Linked DNA regions of Endozoicomonas sp. GU-1. The main gene of each other region encodes a partner of the protein of the gene in region 2 in a complex. Links are inferred from orthologs where the notes say so. Each region holds a gene or a part of one and is shown on either strand. Other genes may lie near its edges.

The links.
Region 1: the proteins of tsaD (region 2) and tsaB are in contact, whole or in part, in a solved structure (PDB 4WQ4), measured with the Escherichia coli proteins. The link is inferred for Endozoicomonas sp. GU-1 from one-to-one orthologs.
Region 3: the proteins of tsaD (region 2) and tsaE are in contact, whole or in part, in a crystal structure (PDB 6N9A), measured with the Thermotoga maritima proteins. The link is inferred for Endozoicomonas sp. GU-1 from one-to-one orthologs. Residues at the interface, in WP_004082750.1 of Thermotoga maritima: Cys10, Asp11, Arg49, His50, Leu82, Gly84, Gly135, Gly136, Glu154, Thr155, Leu156, Asp157, Asp158, Ser159, Glu162, Asp165, Lys166, Arg169, Leu170, Tyr175, Lys213, Thr214, Leu217, Tyr218, Gln221, Arg222, Asn324; in WP_004082108.1 of Thermotoga maritima: Leu37, Gly38, Lys46, Lys57, Val59, Lys60, Ser61, Thr63, Phe64, Thr65, Leu66, Met67, Val69, Pro71, Tyr82, Arg83, Leu84, Asp86, Asp88, Phe89, Asp93, Ile128, Asp130, Glu131, Arg134.

The regions. Positions count from the first base shown.
Region 1 is NZ_CP114771.1:2,359,444-2,364,011, forward strand. The notes cover bases 819-3,669. They hold tsaB (tRNA (adenosine(37)-N6)-threonylcarbamoyltransferase complex dimerization subunit type 1 TsaB), read right to left. Parts: upstream 2,655-3,669; coding sequence 1,983-2,654; downstream 819-1,982. Other genes in these bases: O3276_RS09605 (hemerythrin domain-containing protein), read left to right, coding at 819-1,112; O3276_RS09610 (undecaprenyl-diphosphate phosphatase), read right to left, coding at 1,162-1,965; adk (adenylate kinase), read right to left, coding at 2,841-3,491. Outside these bases: O3276_RS09600 (alanine/glycine:cation symporter family protein), read right to left, coding at 1-431; more of O3276_RS09605, read left to right, coding at 705-818; O3276_RS09625 (beta-ketoacyl-ACP synthase III), read right to left, coding at 3,680-4,568. UniProt on the Escherichia coli protein: Required for the formation of a threonylcarbamoyl group on adenosine at position 37 (t(6)A37) in tRNAs that read codons beginning with adenine.
Region 2 is NZ_CP114771.1:4,494,261-4,498,942, forward strand. Bases 906-3,870 are described here. They hold tsaD (tRNA (adenosine(37)-N6)-threonylcarbamoyltransferase complex transferase subunit TsaD), read left to right. Parts: upstream 906-1,851; coding sequence 1,852-2,889; downstream 2,890-3,870. Other genes in these bases: O3276_RS18580 (GatB/YqeY domain-containing protein), read right to left, coding at 906-1,171; rpsU (30S ribosomal protein S21), read right to left, coding at 1,276-1,491; folB (dihydroneopterin aldolase), read left to right, coding at 3,065-3,433; O3276_RS18600 (2-amino-4-hydroxy-6-hydroxymethyldihydropteridine diphosphokinase), read left to right, coding at 3,440-3,838. Also shown: dnaG (DNA primase), read right to left, coding at 1-169; O3276_RS18575 (hypothetical protein), read left to right, coding at 345-701; more of O3276_RS18580, read right to left, coding at 722-905; O3276_RS18605 (hypothetical protein), read right to left, coding at 3,930-4,682.
Region 3 is NZ_CP114771.1:2,807,733-2,812,449, reverse strand. What follows is about bases 819-3,818. They hold tsaE (tRNA (adenosine(37)-N6)-threonylcarbamoyltransferase complex ATPase subunit type 1 TsaE), read right to left. Parts: upstream 2,568-3,818; coding sequence 2,070-2,567; downstream 819-2,069. Other genes in these bases: O3276_RS11625 (NAD(P)H-hydrate dehydratase), read right to left, coding at 2,551-3,818; O3276_RS11635 (N-acetylmuramoyl-L-alanine amidase), read right to left, coding at 819-2,073. Also shown: O3276_RS11640 (WD40 repeat domain-containing protein), read left to right, coding at 1-512; more of O3276_RS11635, read right to left, coding at 604-818; more of O3276_RS11625, read right to left, coding at 3,819-4,143; tRNA epoxyqueuosine(34) reductase QueG, read left to right, coding at 4,311-4,717. UniProt on the Escherichia coli protein: Required for the formation of a threonylcarbamoyl group on adenosine at position 37 (t(6)A37) in tRNAs that read codons beginning with adenine.

The sequences.
Region 1 (4,568 bases), 2.1 Mb from region 2 along the record:
ATACCCAGCCAGCGCAGGCCAAGTGCCTTCTCTATATAGTAAGCAGGGCCACCACGAAAGGTTCCATCTTTATTGTTGGTTTTATAGAGCTGCGCCAGCGTGTTCTCTACAAAACTGGAGGCCATCCCCAGCAGGGCAACGATCCACATCCAGAACACCGCACCGGGGCCACCGATAAAGATAGCTATGGCAACCCCGGCCAGGTTACCAGTACCTACGTGTGCAGCCAGGCTGGTACAAAGGGCCTGAAAAGAAGATATTTCATTAGCCGATGTCTTTCGAGACCCCAGCATCAGCTTCCATGCGTGAAAAAAATAACGAAACTGGACAAAGCGGCTTCTGACAGTGAAGTAAACACCAGCACTCAGCAGCAGATAGATCAGTAAATATTCCCAAATGAAGGTGGTAATTTCTAAAAAGATCGTACTCATTTGAGCCCCAATGATTTTTCACACCAAACAAGAATAGCAGAGGATTTTTGACACAAAGGGGGATTTTGCAGGGTAAAAACTGCCCGAAAAGACAAAAAATAAACAATGCCTTTGTTTATCAATGGCCAGGGGGGCTGCCCGGGCAATAGCGGTCGAAGCAGAGCCTGAAGGTGAGCCAGCCACTCAAAACGGTTAATAATTAACGGTTTGAGACGAATGTAGTAATAGCGTCCTAAAATATTAGAAACCGTTATGTTCAGGGAATGAACACAAATGTCTCAGTTAATCCGGGAATTCAAAAGTGAACACGTGCAAATCAGTGACCTGCTTTTACAGGCACGTGAAGTGGGTGTTGACAACCAGCAAGGTCGAAATTTGATACTTTCCGCAAAAAAAATGCTGCTGGCCCACTTAAACAAAGAGGATAAGTACCTGTATCCGGTATTGCGGGAAGCCGCTCAGAGCGATGACAGCCTGAAGTCTACCCTGACTGACTATGCGCTGGATATGGATAAGATTTCTGCCGACGTGATGGTTTTTTTCGCCCTGTATGAAAATGGTGATAATACCAACGAAAACTTTCAACAGGACTGCAACAACATCATCAAGGCATTGAGCAAGCGAATCACCAAGGAAGAAGCGATTCTCTACAAGACTTACGATAGAATCAAAGGTGTCTGAAACCGGCAGTTAAATGATCGGCTGATTCTCAGCCGATCATTATTCCCTTCTAGAAGAATACAAACCCAAGCAGCACCACACCCAGAACCATCCGATAGATGACAAATGGCATAAGCCCGATACGGTTGATAAATGCCAGGAAGAAATGCACACAGAGCCAGGCACTGACAGCCGACACCAGGGTTCCAAGGGACAGTGTCTGCCAGTCCACCGGCACCGTGCTTTCTGCCAGATCCAGCATCAACAGGCTACCCGCCCCCAGAATCACGGGAATTGACAGCAGGAACGAGAACCGGGCAGCCGCATCACGGGTAAAGCCCATCATTAACGCGGTCGTCATGGTAATACCAGAACGGGATGTGCCCGGGATCAGCGCCAGTGCCTGGGCAAGGCCAATCAGCATCGCCTGTCTGAAAGACATCTGTTCCAGGGGTTGAATACGTTTGCCTTGCAGATCTGCCCAGCCCAGCAGGGCACCAAAAATCAGGGTGGTACCGGCAATAACCGCAACGGTCCGCATCGCCTCATCCAGACCCATTTTTTTCAGGGCCAGACCAAATACCACGGCGGGTAATGTGGCAAAAATCAGATACCAGCCAAGACGGCTGTTAACGGTAGCGCCCTTCCCCACCAGAGAACCCAGCCAGTCACGGGCAATGGCAAAGAGGTCTTTCCAGAAATAGGCAATGACGGCAGCCAGCGTACCAATGTGCACAGCGACATCAAATGCCAGCCCCTGGTCTGTCCAGCCAAGCAGCTGGGCGGGCAAAATCAGGTGGCCCGAGCTGGAGATAGGAAGAAATTCGGTAATGCCCTGGATCAGCGCCAGGATAATGGTCTGTAGAGTGTCCATAACGGTCCGTCCTTGTCTTAACGTTCTGATTTTTTCAGAGCTACCTTATCCCGAAGATAAACCGGCATGGCCTGCTCTGCAGGCAGCCCTTTACCCCGTTTAAAGTCGGCAGCAGCCAGCAAGGCTATATCATGGGCCCTGGGCCAGGCTTCAATCTGACAATCAACCACGGTGGCCGACAATCGATGCCTGAATGCCCAGCCAGTGCCCATCCCGAACCAGTACCCATCCATAACCGGTACTACAACATTTTCTGGCAGGGTCACTATTTCCGCAGCAACCGGTACCATTAAGCCATCCGACTCGGAAAACGCCCCCCAGTAGACCTCATCCATTCTGGCATCAATGGCACTCAACACTTTTGTTGCCTTGTGCTCCCTGAGCCCCTGCTGAGCCAGAGCCGCCAGCGTCGAAACCGGAACCACCGGCAGATCAACCGCAAACGCCAACCCCTGAACCATGGCGGTTGCCACCCTGAGGCCGGTAAATGCCCCTGGCCCCCGGCCAAAGGCCAGGGCATCCAGCTGCTTAAGGCTTAAGCCGGCCTGAGCCAGAACGTCTTCAACCATTGGCAGCAAATCACGGCTGTGTCGGCGGGGAGTCAGCTCAAAGCGTTCAATCACTTCGCCATCAAGGTTAAGGGCAACAGAACAGGCTTCCGTTGCGGTATCAAGAGCAAGCAGTTTCATGGGGAGTCTTTACTGTTTTGGTGAGCGTCAGCAACATGGCCAGGGGGCTATTTTGATAAGACCGGCAGTTCATTACAACCGTATTTTCAGCCATTACAAAAAAGCCGGTGGCGCTTTCTCACACCCCCGACTTTTGTTTTGATCAACAGTCATTGCCCGCGTAACAACATCAGGCAACTATCTCACTCAGGCGAGAACAGGCTTCAGCGCGTCCAGCACCTGCTGTTTGATTTCATCAACAGAGCCGACACCTTCAATGCGGCTGTAACGGGTATCGCCACCCACTTGCTGATAGAACTCAACCAATGGCGCGGTCTGATCATGGTAGACCCCCAGACGCTTGCGAACCGTCTCTTCTTCGTCGTCTGCGCGCTGCACCAAGGCTTCACCGGTCACATCATCCTTACCCTCTTCTCTGGGGGGATTAAAGACTACATGGTAAGTACGGCCACTTTCCGGGTGCACGCGACGGCCACTCATGCGCTTGACGATTTCTTCATCATCAACCGCGATTTCCACAACGTGGTCAATGGCAACACCGGCATCACGCAGGGCTTCTGCCTGGGGAATGGTCCGCGGGAAGCCATCAAACAGGAAACCGTTGGCGCAATCACTCTCAGCAATACGCTCTTTGACCAGGGCAATGATGATGTCGTCAGAAACCAGCGCCCCGGAATCCATGACGGCCTTGACCCTGTTGCCCAATTCAGTACCGTTTTTGATCGCAGCCCGCAGCATATCCCCGGTAGAGATCTGGGGAATACCATACTCTTCCATGATAAATTGAGCCTGAGTCCCTTTACCGGCGCCCGGTGCACCCAGCAGAATAACGCGCATGAAAAGCTCCTGTTGCCAGCCATCCGTTCTCTGCGGCAAGAGATCGTATTATAGAGACATCGTCTGGCTTGGAATGTGACAAATTTATTGACGTATTCAATAAAAAGCGGACAAGCATATACAGCCGGAAGCCCGGTGACAAGTTTGGACTTATCACCGGAGTCTGGTACATGGTTTCAATATGAAAATTACTGCTTTTCAACCACCACACTACCAATGGAGTAGCCTGCCCCGAAAGAGCAAATAACACCTTTATCCCCCGATGTCAGATCCAGCGAGTGTTTATGAAAGGCAATGATCGAACCGGCTGAACTGGTATTAGCGTACTCATTAAGAATCACCGGCGCTTCCCGGGGCTTCGGCTCACGGCCCAGCAGCTTGCGCACCACCAGTTGGTTCATATTCAAGTTTGCCTGATGCAGCCATAAACGGCTCAAATCACCGGGGGTCAGTGCAAGAGACTCAAGGTGGTCAGAAATATGCTTCACCACCTGGGGGCAAACTTCTTTAAAGACTTTCCGGCCATTCTGGACAAACAGTTTGTCGGGCTTGCCGACACCGGTTTCATCCGCACGATTCAGAAAGCCAAAGTTGTTACGGATATTATTGGAGAACTGAGTCCACAGGTGACAACCGAGTACCCGGTAGCCATCTTTCCGCCTGGCAATGTCTTCACTCTCCAGCAATACGGCAGTACAGGCATCACCAAAAATAAAGTGACTGTCCCGGTCACGGAAGTTCAGATGACCTGAACAAATTTCCGGGTTCACCATCAATACCCGTTTTGCCGACCCGCTGCGAATAGCGTCGACGCCAGCCTGGATACCAAAGGTAGCCGAAGAACAGGCGACATTCATGTCATAACCATAACCACCGCCACCGAGAAACTGCTGGATCTCAACGGCAATGGCCGGGTAAGGGCGCTGCATATTGGAACAGGCGACAATAATCATATCCACGCCGGATGGCTCTACCCGGGCCTGGGCAAGCGCCCCTCTGGCAGCATGGAGTGCCATTTCGCACTGGACAGAGATGTCCTCATTGCCACGCTCGGGAATTCGTGGAACCATTCTCTGC
Region 2 (4,682 bases):
GCTTGTCAGGGCTCACCGTGAAGGATGGGGTCTTTTCTTTATGGAAAGGACAGCAGGCCGAGTAGTTGCGACCGGTTTTTTTCAGCTTAACCCGGTGATCGATCACATCGACGATATCAATGCGGGTAAGGAGGTCATCAATAAAATACTGGGGAATCCGTCCGGCCATGGTGGAGTGTTCGTAAACAAGGAAAGAATTTGATTCGAAGTCTCATTCTATCATTTACTGGGGCGAATGTCGGTATTTATAAGATATGGTTAAAACTTTTGTCTAATGGCTGGCATATTCCAACTGCATTAGTGTTTAAGGGTATATAGGGAAGTTAGTTGATAAGGAGGTCGTTATGTTGGCGAAATTATCTGGTACTCTTTCTTTGTCTTCTTTGTCTTCTTTGTCGTACAATGGTAGTCAACCCGATAGTTCTTCTACTCAAGCAGACTTTCGGTGTCGTAAAGTGGCTACTTCCGATCCTCAGCACATTTACCAGCAAGGTGTAAATAGCGGACACGTTAACCTGGCGATGAGGTGTATTACAAGGGCCGCGGTTAGTAAGACGGCTAAAGTAATGCAAAAGAACCCATCATTACCCGTTAAAGCTGCTGGCTACTTATTGGAGGTTGGGATGAAATTGGGATCAAAACAGATGCTGCCTGTTTTGCAATCACAAATTAACAGCATTAGTGGGTGTTATCAGGTATAGCTATCTACCAGAGAATAATACTAACTCAGGCGCGACTTAATAATTTTGCTGATGGATGACATGTCCGCCCGACCCTGCGCCTGTGGTTTAACAATACTCATCACTTTGCCCATGTCGGCCATGCAGGAGGCACCTGTGCTGTTGATGGCGAGGTCGACCAATTCGATGATTTCAGTTTCTGATAGTGGGGTAGGGAGAAAGTCAGCAAGAACCTCAAGTTCCAGCTTTTCCTGATCAGCAAGATCCGTGCGCCCGGCAGACTCGAACTGTACAATGGCATCGCGACGCTGCTTTACCATTTTGTCCAGTACTGCCAGGGCACGTTGATCGTCTAGTGACTTTTCATCGACTTCAATTCGCTTCAGTTCGGCCAGAGCCAAACGGATAGTACCCAGTCGTGGTTTGTCGCGATTGCGCATGGCATCCTTCATGGCTTCTGTCAGTTGATCCCTGACAATGCAATCACTCATGACACGTTCCTTTTTACCTGACGTTAAGGTTGGTGGGTTCAAAGCTTAATGGTAGTCAACGCGTAAATCACCGGATTGAAGCAACCGACGTTAGAGTCAGTTGATCAATACAGACGCTCACGACGACGCTGCTCGCGCTGCAGTTTTTTAAGATGACGCTTAACAGCAGCAGCGGCCTTGCGCTTGCGAACGGTAGTTGGCTTCTCGTAGTGCTCACGACGACGAACTTCAGCCAGGATACCAGCTTTTTCACAAGAGCGCTTGAAACGGCGCAGGGCTACGTCAAACGGTTCATTCTCTTTAACTTTAACAGCAGGCATGCAGAGATCACCTTCCTTTTAATAACAAATGTTGACCATGAATCCGCCCCGGTCAGTGCGACTGAAGGCTAAAAAATTCACGGCTGGATTACAGCCAATGCTGCGCGAATGCGATAAATCACCTCTGTGATTACCAGTATCGTGCTTTGAAAAGACGAGTCTTTACCCAAAGCAGGACGTTAATACTCACATTAACAAGACAGATTAGTCGCAGTTTTTCAAGGGCGCGAATTTTAAAGCTTATTCAGCAAAAATGCAAAAAACGCCAACTTAACGTATGATTCTTCCCCTTTATGAAATACCCGGATTCGGGAATTTCACTGACTCTTTTTTGCACACATTGTTTCACAGGTTGGTTGAATGATTGTTCTTGGGATAGAAACTTCCTGCGATGAGACCGGCATTGCCCTCTATGACAGCGGGAAAGGTCTGCTGAGCGATGCCCTGTTCAGTCAGATTGATATGCACATCGATTACGGTGGTGTGGTACCTGAACTGGCTTCCAGAGACCATATCCAGAGAGTATTGCCCCTGATTAACCAGGTGCTTGAGCAGGCAGGCATCAGTAAAGATCAGATCGACGCCATCGCCTACACCCGTGGCCCCGGGCTGGTGGGGGCCCTGATGGTGGGAGCCTGTATTGGCAAGGCACTGGCCTGGGCCTGGGGCATTCCATCGGTGGGGGTTCACCATATGGAAGGTCATTTGCTGGCACCCATGCTGGAAGAAACACCCGTAGCGTTTCCATTTGTGGCGCTGCTGGTATCCGGTGGCCACACTCAGCTGGTGCAGGTGGCTGGTATTGGTCGTTACACCCTGCTGGGCGAGTCGGTTGACGATGCCGCCGGAGAAGCTTTTGATAAAGTGGCCGCGATGCTGGGTCTGGATTACCCCGGCGGTCCTGCCATTGCCCGGCTGGCAGAACAGGGGCAGGAAGGGCGTTTTCGTTTCCCACGGCCCATGACCGATCGCCCGGGACTGGATTTCAGCTTCAGTGGCTTGAAAACCTATACCCTTAATACCGTGGCAAAATGCCGTAAAGAAGCGATAGCCAAAGAGCCTACGGATCAGGATCGTGCGGATATTGCCCGTGCCTTTGAACAGGCGGTGGTGGCAACCCTGACCATCAAATGTCGCCGTGCCCTGCAGCAGACCGGTATGCAGCAGCTGATTATTGCCGGAGGCGTCAGTGCCAATCAGTCACTGCGGGCTGCCCTGGAATCCATGGTGGAAAAAGAAGGTGCGGTACTGCGTTATGCCCGCCCACAGTTCTGTACGGATAATGGTGCCATGATCGCTTATGCTGGCTGTCAGCGGCTGCTTGCTGGTCAGAGCGATGGGCCTGAAGTAGTGCCTGTGCCCCGCTGGCCTATGGAAGAGCTGGAGCCGGTTGGCTAGGAGGCACAAAGTTTTGGTTCTGATGTTACCTGTCGAGCAGGTCGCGCCCATCTTCACCTTTGTGCCTCTGTGTCTTTGTGGTTTGATGTTTATTTCCTTTTTTAGCGACAACCTCTTTAGATTTCGTTTTCTGCACCACTGTTTTCATGATTAAAAGAGCGTGAGTGTGACTCCTATGGATAAAGTACGAATAGAAGCCATTGAAACCCGGGCGGTCATCGGTGTTTATGAGTTTGAGCATGAAGCACCGCAGCCATTGGTGCTGGACCTGGAACTGACGACTGATTTTACCCGCGCGTTCACCAGTGACGACCTGCAGGATGCGCTGGATTACGACGCTATTACCCGACAGGTCAGGGCATTTTGTGAGGCCTCCCGGTATCAGCTGATTGAGGCACTGGCTGGCGGTATCATCACTCAGGTGCTGGAACATTATCCGGTGGATAAAGTGGCTGTCACCATTCGCAAGCCGAAGGCTTTGACCAATGCGCTTGCTACTGTCTGGTGTGAGCGAACCCGTACACAGATGATGGGACAGGAATAGCTGGCAGTGACTGTCTATGTGCTGGGTATTGGCTCCAATATTAACGCTGAGTATCAGTGTCGTCAGATGATCGCTGCACTGGAGCAGCGATTTGGTGAGGTCAGGGTCAGTGAGCTGGTCACCACAAAAGCGGTTGGTCTTGAGGCTCCCGATTATATTAACGGGGTGGTTTGCGTTGAGTCAGACATGAGTGCTGAGACATTGCAGCAATGGTGCAAGAGGCTTGAAGAGCAACTGGGCAGGGATCGCGAACAGCACCTTTGTGCTGCGGATATTGACCTTTTGCTGGCGTTGGACTGTTCTGGTGCCCTTGCAATGGACAAGTTGATCAATCAGGTTAAAGAACCCTGGTTTCGGCCCCTGGTAACGGAGCTGTTAAACAGGAATATGATGTCATTTGGTTAACGACCTGATTACCATAAAAAAAGGCCGTCTTGAAAAGACGGCCAGAGTATTCAGGGGTTAGCCTGAAAAAAACATGGCAAATAGCCTGTGCTTATTTACGAACTTGTTGAGTTTTCATCGCCTCCTCTGTGGTCAAACTATGTAATTGATCGAGATCTATCATGCGCACCTCAGGTGTTTGAGCTTGAGGAAAAATGAATGACTCAACCAAGGACCTTTGGTTACTGTATACGGAAGCAGCATCATCGTCGTCACTATGTACAGAAGCATTGTCAAACTGCGGTTCACTACCAATGCCGTGGCGGCGGCCATCACGCTCAGCTATTTTGGTTGCAACGAAGTCACTGTCGGCGAGAAATCTTTCTACCTCTGGCGAGCCATTGCAAATCTCCTCCAGCAACTCACCTTGGCGCTGGGGATTAACTTGCTTTACAGGCTCCACTGTTTCCTCTGTTTTCGCTGTTTCCTTCACTGTTGGCTTTGTTCGCTGCAATTGCTCAAGCCTCTGGTCACAGAACAGCCTTAATTCGCTGATCTTCTGTTCTCGTTCCATATGCTTGAAAAATTCTCTGGCCATGACAACACGGCTTTTGCCATCGTCAGCCTCTGACTCTGAACTGTTTGCAGAGAATTCGAAGACATCATCATCGACTGTAGGAGCTCTTGGTTTGCGGCTTTTTGCGTCCATTAGCTCATTGTGAGCATGCACATTTTCCTCGGTCAGAGCGAAGAGTTTTTCTCCAATCGCGGCTGCCAGGCTGGCAGCTTGTTCCGGTGTTGGTTCAAAAGAAGCTTTGGGTTTAATGACAACAGGAACTTCGGGTTCAACAACAGGAACTTTGGG
Region 3 (4,717 bases), 1.7 Mb from region 2 along the record:
TGACCACTCATGGTGGCCGTGATGGGCTCATAGCCAGGCTCTGGAGTTTTGACAGCGAGGGTAATTCGTTTGCCAAAACCAGGATTAACCGTCCTGCATCGGTCAACAACGGTTTCAAAGTCAATAAAGCCATATTCAGCGCTTCGGAGCAGTTGCTCCGGCTTTACGGCGGTGGTGGTTTTTTTTCTCTGAATACCATTATCTTTTGGGGGTGTGATAATAACGGCTCATGGACCGAGAGAGGCGTTGTGGACAACGCTGTCTGTGACCCATTGACCGATGAACCTGTCCACAGTCACACAATGCTCCAGATATTGGCTGGCGACGAGGAACAGGACGGAGACTTTAAAATCTTCGGCTACGACTGTGATGGCAATTGGAGCCAAAAGGCAAAAAGAAACCACGGTACCACATTCTCTTCAGGCAGTTTCAGCCCCTCGGGACGAATGCTGTTGACCTGTGGTGACAAAAGCGCCAGCATCTGGCAGATCAAACCGGAGAAACAAGTATAAGCAGTCAGTGCCAAAGGGCTGCGCTGGCTTTTTTGCACGCAGCTCTCTGTTTTTTTATGCCTGAAAAACATCATCGGTATTACACCACGGCTTAATCAGGAATCTGCAGCACCTGCCCCACACGAATAGTATTGGCACTGGATAGCCGGTTAGCACGCCTCAGGTCATTCATGCTGATTTCAAACCGATTGGCAATCTCTGACAGCGTATCCCCGGGTTTAATCACATACCGTGATGGCCGGGTGTTAAGGGTGCCCTCCTGTTTCCATTTGGCAACCAGTGTGTCCGGTGGTGGCTTTTTGTAGAACCAGCTTTTCGTACCATTGAAAATAGCTTTCGCCATCGCCTTCTGGTGACTGCGGCTCTTTAGTTTTCTGGCCTCTTCAGGGTTGGTGATAAACCCGGTCTCTATCAGGATGGATGGAATATCCGGAGACTTCAGCACCACAAAGCCGGCCTGTTCCACCTGTTTTTTATGCAAGCGGTTAATCCCACCCATATTGGCCAGAACTTTATTGCCCACTTCCAGGCTGGACGACAGCGTTGAGGTCATGGACAGGTCCAGCAGAACGCCGGCCAGAACATCATCCTTATCCCCCAGGGATATACCGCCTTCTCCGCCAATCTGGTCTGATGCGTTCTCTTTCTGGGCCAGCCAGCGAGCCGTTTCCGATGTGGCACCACGGCGTGAAAGGGCATAAACCGACGCCCCTTTGGCGCGACGATCCTTAAAGCCATCCGCATGGATGGAGATGAACAGATCGGCTTTGTTGTCCCGGGCAATCTGGGTACGACGGCGGAGGTCTATATAATAATCACCCGTGCGCACCAGCACCGGGCGAAACCCCTTCTCTTTACTCAGCAGGGTGGCCAGCTCTTTGGCTATCGCCAGGGTTACCTGTTTCTCATAACCACCGCCGTAGGCAATGGCCCCGGGGTCTTCACCGCCGTGGCCAGCATCTATTGCCACGATAATATCCCGATGACCCGCGGGCTTCTGCCTGACCACTGGCTGTGGTTTTCTGCTCTTATCATCAAACAGATCAACCACCAGGCGGTGGCCATAGGTCGCATTGGGTTTCAGCAGAAAACTTTCGCTGGACACCTTTTCACTGAGATCCAGAACGATACGCAGGTCATTTTTATTACGGGCACCATGGCGGATCTTTAGAATCGGCGTATCTTTCAGCTGCAGGCCACTGAATGAGCCACTGAGCCGGGCACCGTCAACATCAATAACCAGTCGGCTGGGGTTGCTCAGGTGGAATTTATTGTGCTCAACCGCATCGGAAACATCGAACACCAGTCGTGTTTTATCCGGCGACCGCCAGAGTCTGACATTTTTAATCAGCTTATAGACCGCTTCAGCTACCTGAACCTTCAGGGCTGCAAGCCCCACGGCCAGAATACCCAGCTGCCTGACAAAACGACGCCTGCCACCGGAAAATACCGGTTCAACCTCCGTGCCAGAGGTGGCTCTTTTTCGGGTAGGTGTTGCTGCGCGTTGTTTTATCAAAAGCCTGGCCAGAACCCGGCGAACAATCCCTGTTCTCTGACTCATCCGCCCCCCTGAAGTGCTCTTATGGTTTTCAGCGCACGCTTCCCTTTATCAGTCACTGCGACAATCCTTGCTTTCCTGCCGGGCAACTCACTCTGGTCAAACGAATGATAGGCAAAGGTAATGTCCAGATCAGCCTCTGGCAGCTCCCCCTGTCCACGGGTTGGCCACTCAACCAGACACAGCGCCGCTTCGCTGAAATAATCCCGACCACCAATAAATTCCAACTCCTCAGGGTCGGCAAGGCGATAAAGATCAAAGTGGTAAACCTTATGGTTATTGACCTCGTAAGGCTCCACCAGTGTATAGGTCGGGCTTTTTACTGCGCCCTGATGGCCAAGATGCCGAAGGACACCCCGGCAGAACGTGGTTTTACCCGCACCAAGATCACCATGCAGAAAAACAATGCCCCGGTCACCCAGGGCTTCTGCCAGATGCCCCCCCAGCGCCACCATAGCGTCTTCATTTTCTATCAGCAGTTCATATCTGCCTTGCATAAGCTTTTCCACACGGCCAGTTACCAATGTCTGGCTTATCAATAATAAAATTCAATCGTTGTCGAATAACCGGAATCAACTCCGTTGCCCTTAAGCCGGTTTCACCCTGACCGGCAACCACCTCATCGGCAGCAGAAGCATGCAGCCAAGCCGCCATTTGGGCCGCCCTGAAAGGTGTCAGCCCCTGGGCCAGCAGTGCGCCAATAACGCCACTGAGCACATCCCCCATACCGGCCACCGCCATGCCCGGGTTGCCCTCAGAGCACAGCGCGGTGTTCTGGCCATCAAACAGCAGCGTTCCCGCCCCTTTCAGTAGCAGGGCAATCTCTGGCTGCCGGTGCGCTGCACCCTCGCCAGTAAGAGCCGTTAATTGTCGATGACTGTCTACCAGCGCTGCAAATCGATTGTTCTGAATCGTTGGAATATCCAAACCCGATAAACGCGCCAGCTCACCAGGATGAGGGGTGAAAATAATCGGGGACTTTCGTCCATTTAGCAATTGTGGATGATCCGATAACAGGTTCAGGGCATCAGCATCCAGTACCACCGGGCACTCTGCCGCCAGGGCATCCTTGAGCAGCTGCAGCCCCCAGTCATCCCGGCCCAAACCCGGGCCAATAACCATGACACTCTTTCCTTCTGCCAGAGCACCCAGGCCGGACCCGTGCTTTACCGATACCCCCATCACCTCAGGGCAGCGAACAGCCAGCGCCGCAAGGTGTCGCTTGCGGGTAGCCACCGTCACACGGCCAGCACCGCAATAGAGGGTAGACTCAGCGGCCATCATGATCGCCCCCGGCATTCCGTGGTTACCACCGATAAGCAGCACATGCCCAAAATCACCTTTATGGGCGGCACGGCTTCTCGGTGACAGCCAACCACGAAACTGCTCCGGAGTAATTCGTCGACAGTCAGCAGGAACGGTTTGATAGACCGGTTCAGGCACGCCCAGGTCATTAAAGACCAGCTCGCCACAGTATTCTGGTCCCAGCCCTGTCATCAGCCCCTGCTTCAGGCCAATAAAAGAGACGGTAACCCTGGCCTTGACCGCCACTCCCAGCGGAACTCCGGTATCAGCGCAAAGGCCGGACGGGATATCCACAGCACACACCGGACGTTCAAGATGATTCAGGCGTTTGATGGCATCCTGATAGTCGCCCCGCACCTCACCACGAAGCCCGGTACCGAGCATGGCATCCACAACTACATCCGCGCACAGGGACTGGGTGCTGTCGTAAGGTCGAATCACCACGCCAGCATCAGTGCAGGCCTGCCAGGCGGTGAGGGCGTCGCCGTTAAGCTCCGCTGGATTTTTCACCGCCAGTACCGAAACCCTCAGCCCCTGCTCTTTGGCCAGTTTGGCGACCATATAGCCATCGCCACCGTTGTTGCCTGCCCCACACAACACCAGCAGGGTGCCGGCTTCTGGCCAGTAGTGGACAATCGTGGACAGCACGGTGCTGGCCGCCCTGGTCATCAGCTCAAAACCCGGGATGCCGTGCTGGTGGATGGCCACATGATCCAGTTGTCGAACCTGATCGGCAGTGTAGAGAGACTCTGGTAAGCTCTTATTCATAAGCGTGCCCGCGATGATACAATAGAGATTGTATTTTGCATTCAAACTGTGCCAAACAATTTATTCCAAACAATCTATGCCAAAAGAGTTAACCCAATTCAGTGCCTGAACCGTTATCTTCACCACCCACTTTAACCACATTGACGGACTCATCGCCAGCACCGGCCATGGAAAAACTCGTTGGAAAAATTCGCACTTGGGCCAGAGAGCTTGGCTTTCAGGAAATCGGTATTACCGAAGCCAAAATACCGGAAGATGATCTTAAGCATCTGGCAGCCTGGCTGGCGAAAGGGTATCACGGCGATATGGCTTATATGGCCCAGCACGGCGAGCTGAGGGCACATCCGGAGCAACTGCATCCTGGCGCATTAAGGGTGATTTCTGCCCGTATGGATTACCTGCCAGCGGATACCGAAACCGTGAAACTGCTCAACGAACCGGAAAAAGCCTATGTCTCCCGCTATGCCCTGGGCCGGGACTACCATAAGTTGATCCGTAAACGGCTCACCCAGCTGGGCAGGCAGATTGAAGCTGCCGTTGGCGATCATGGCTATCGCGCCTTTGTGGACAGTGC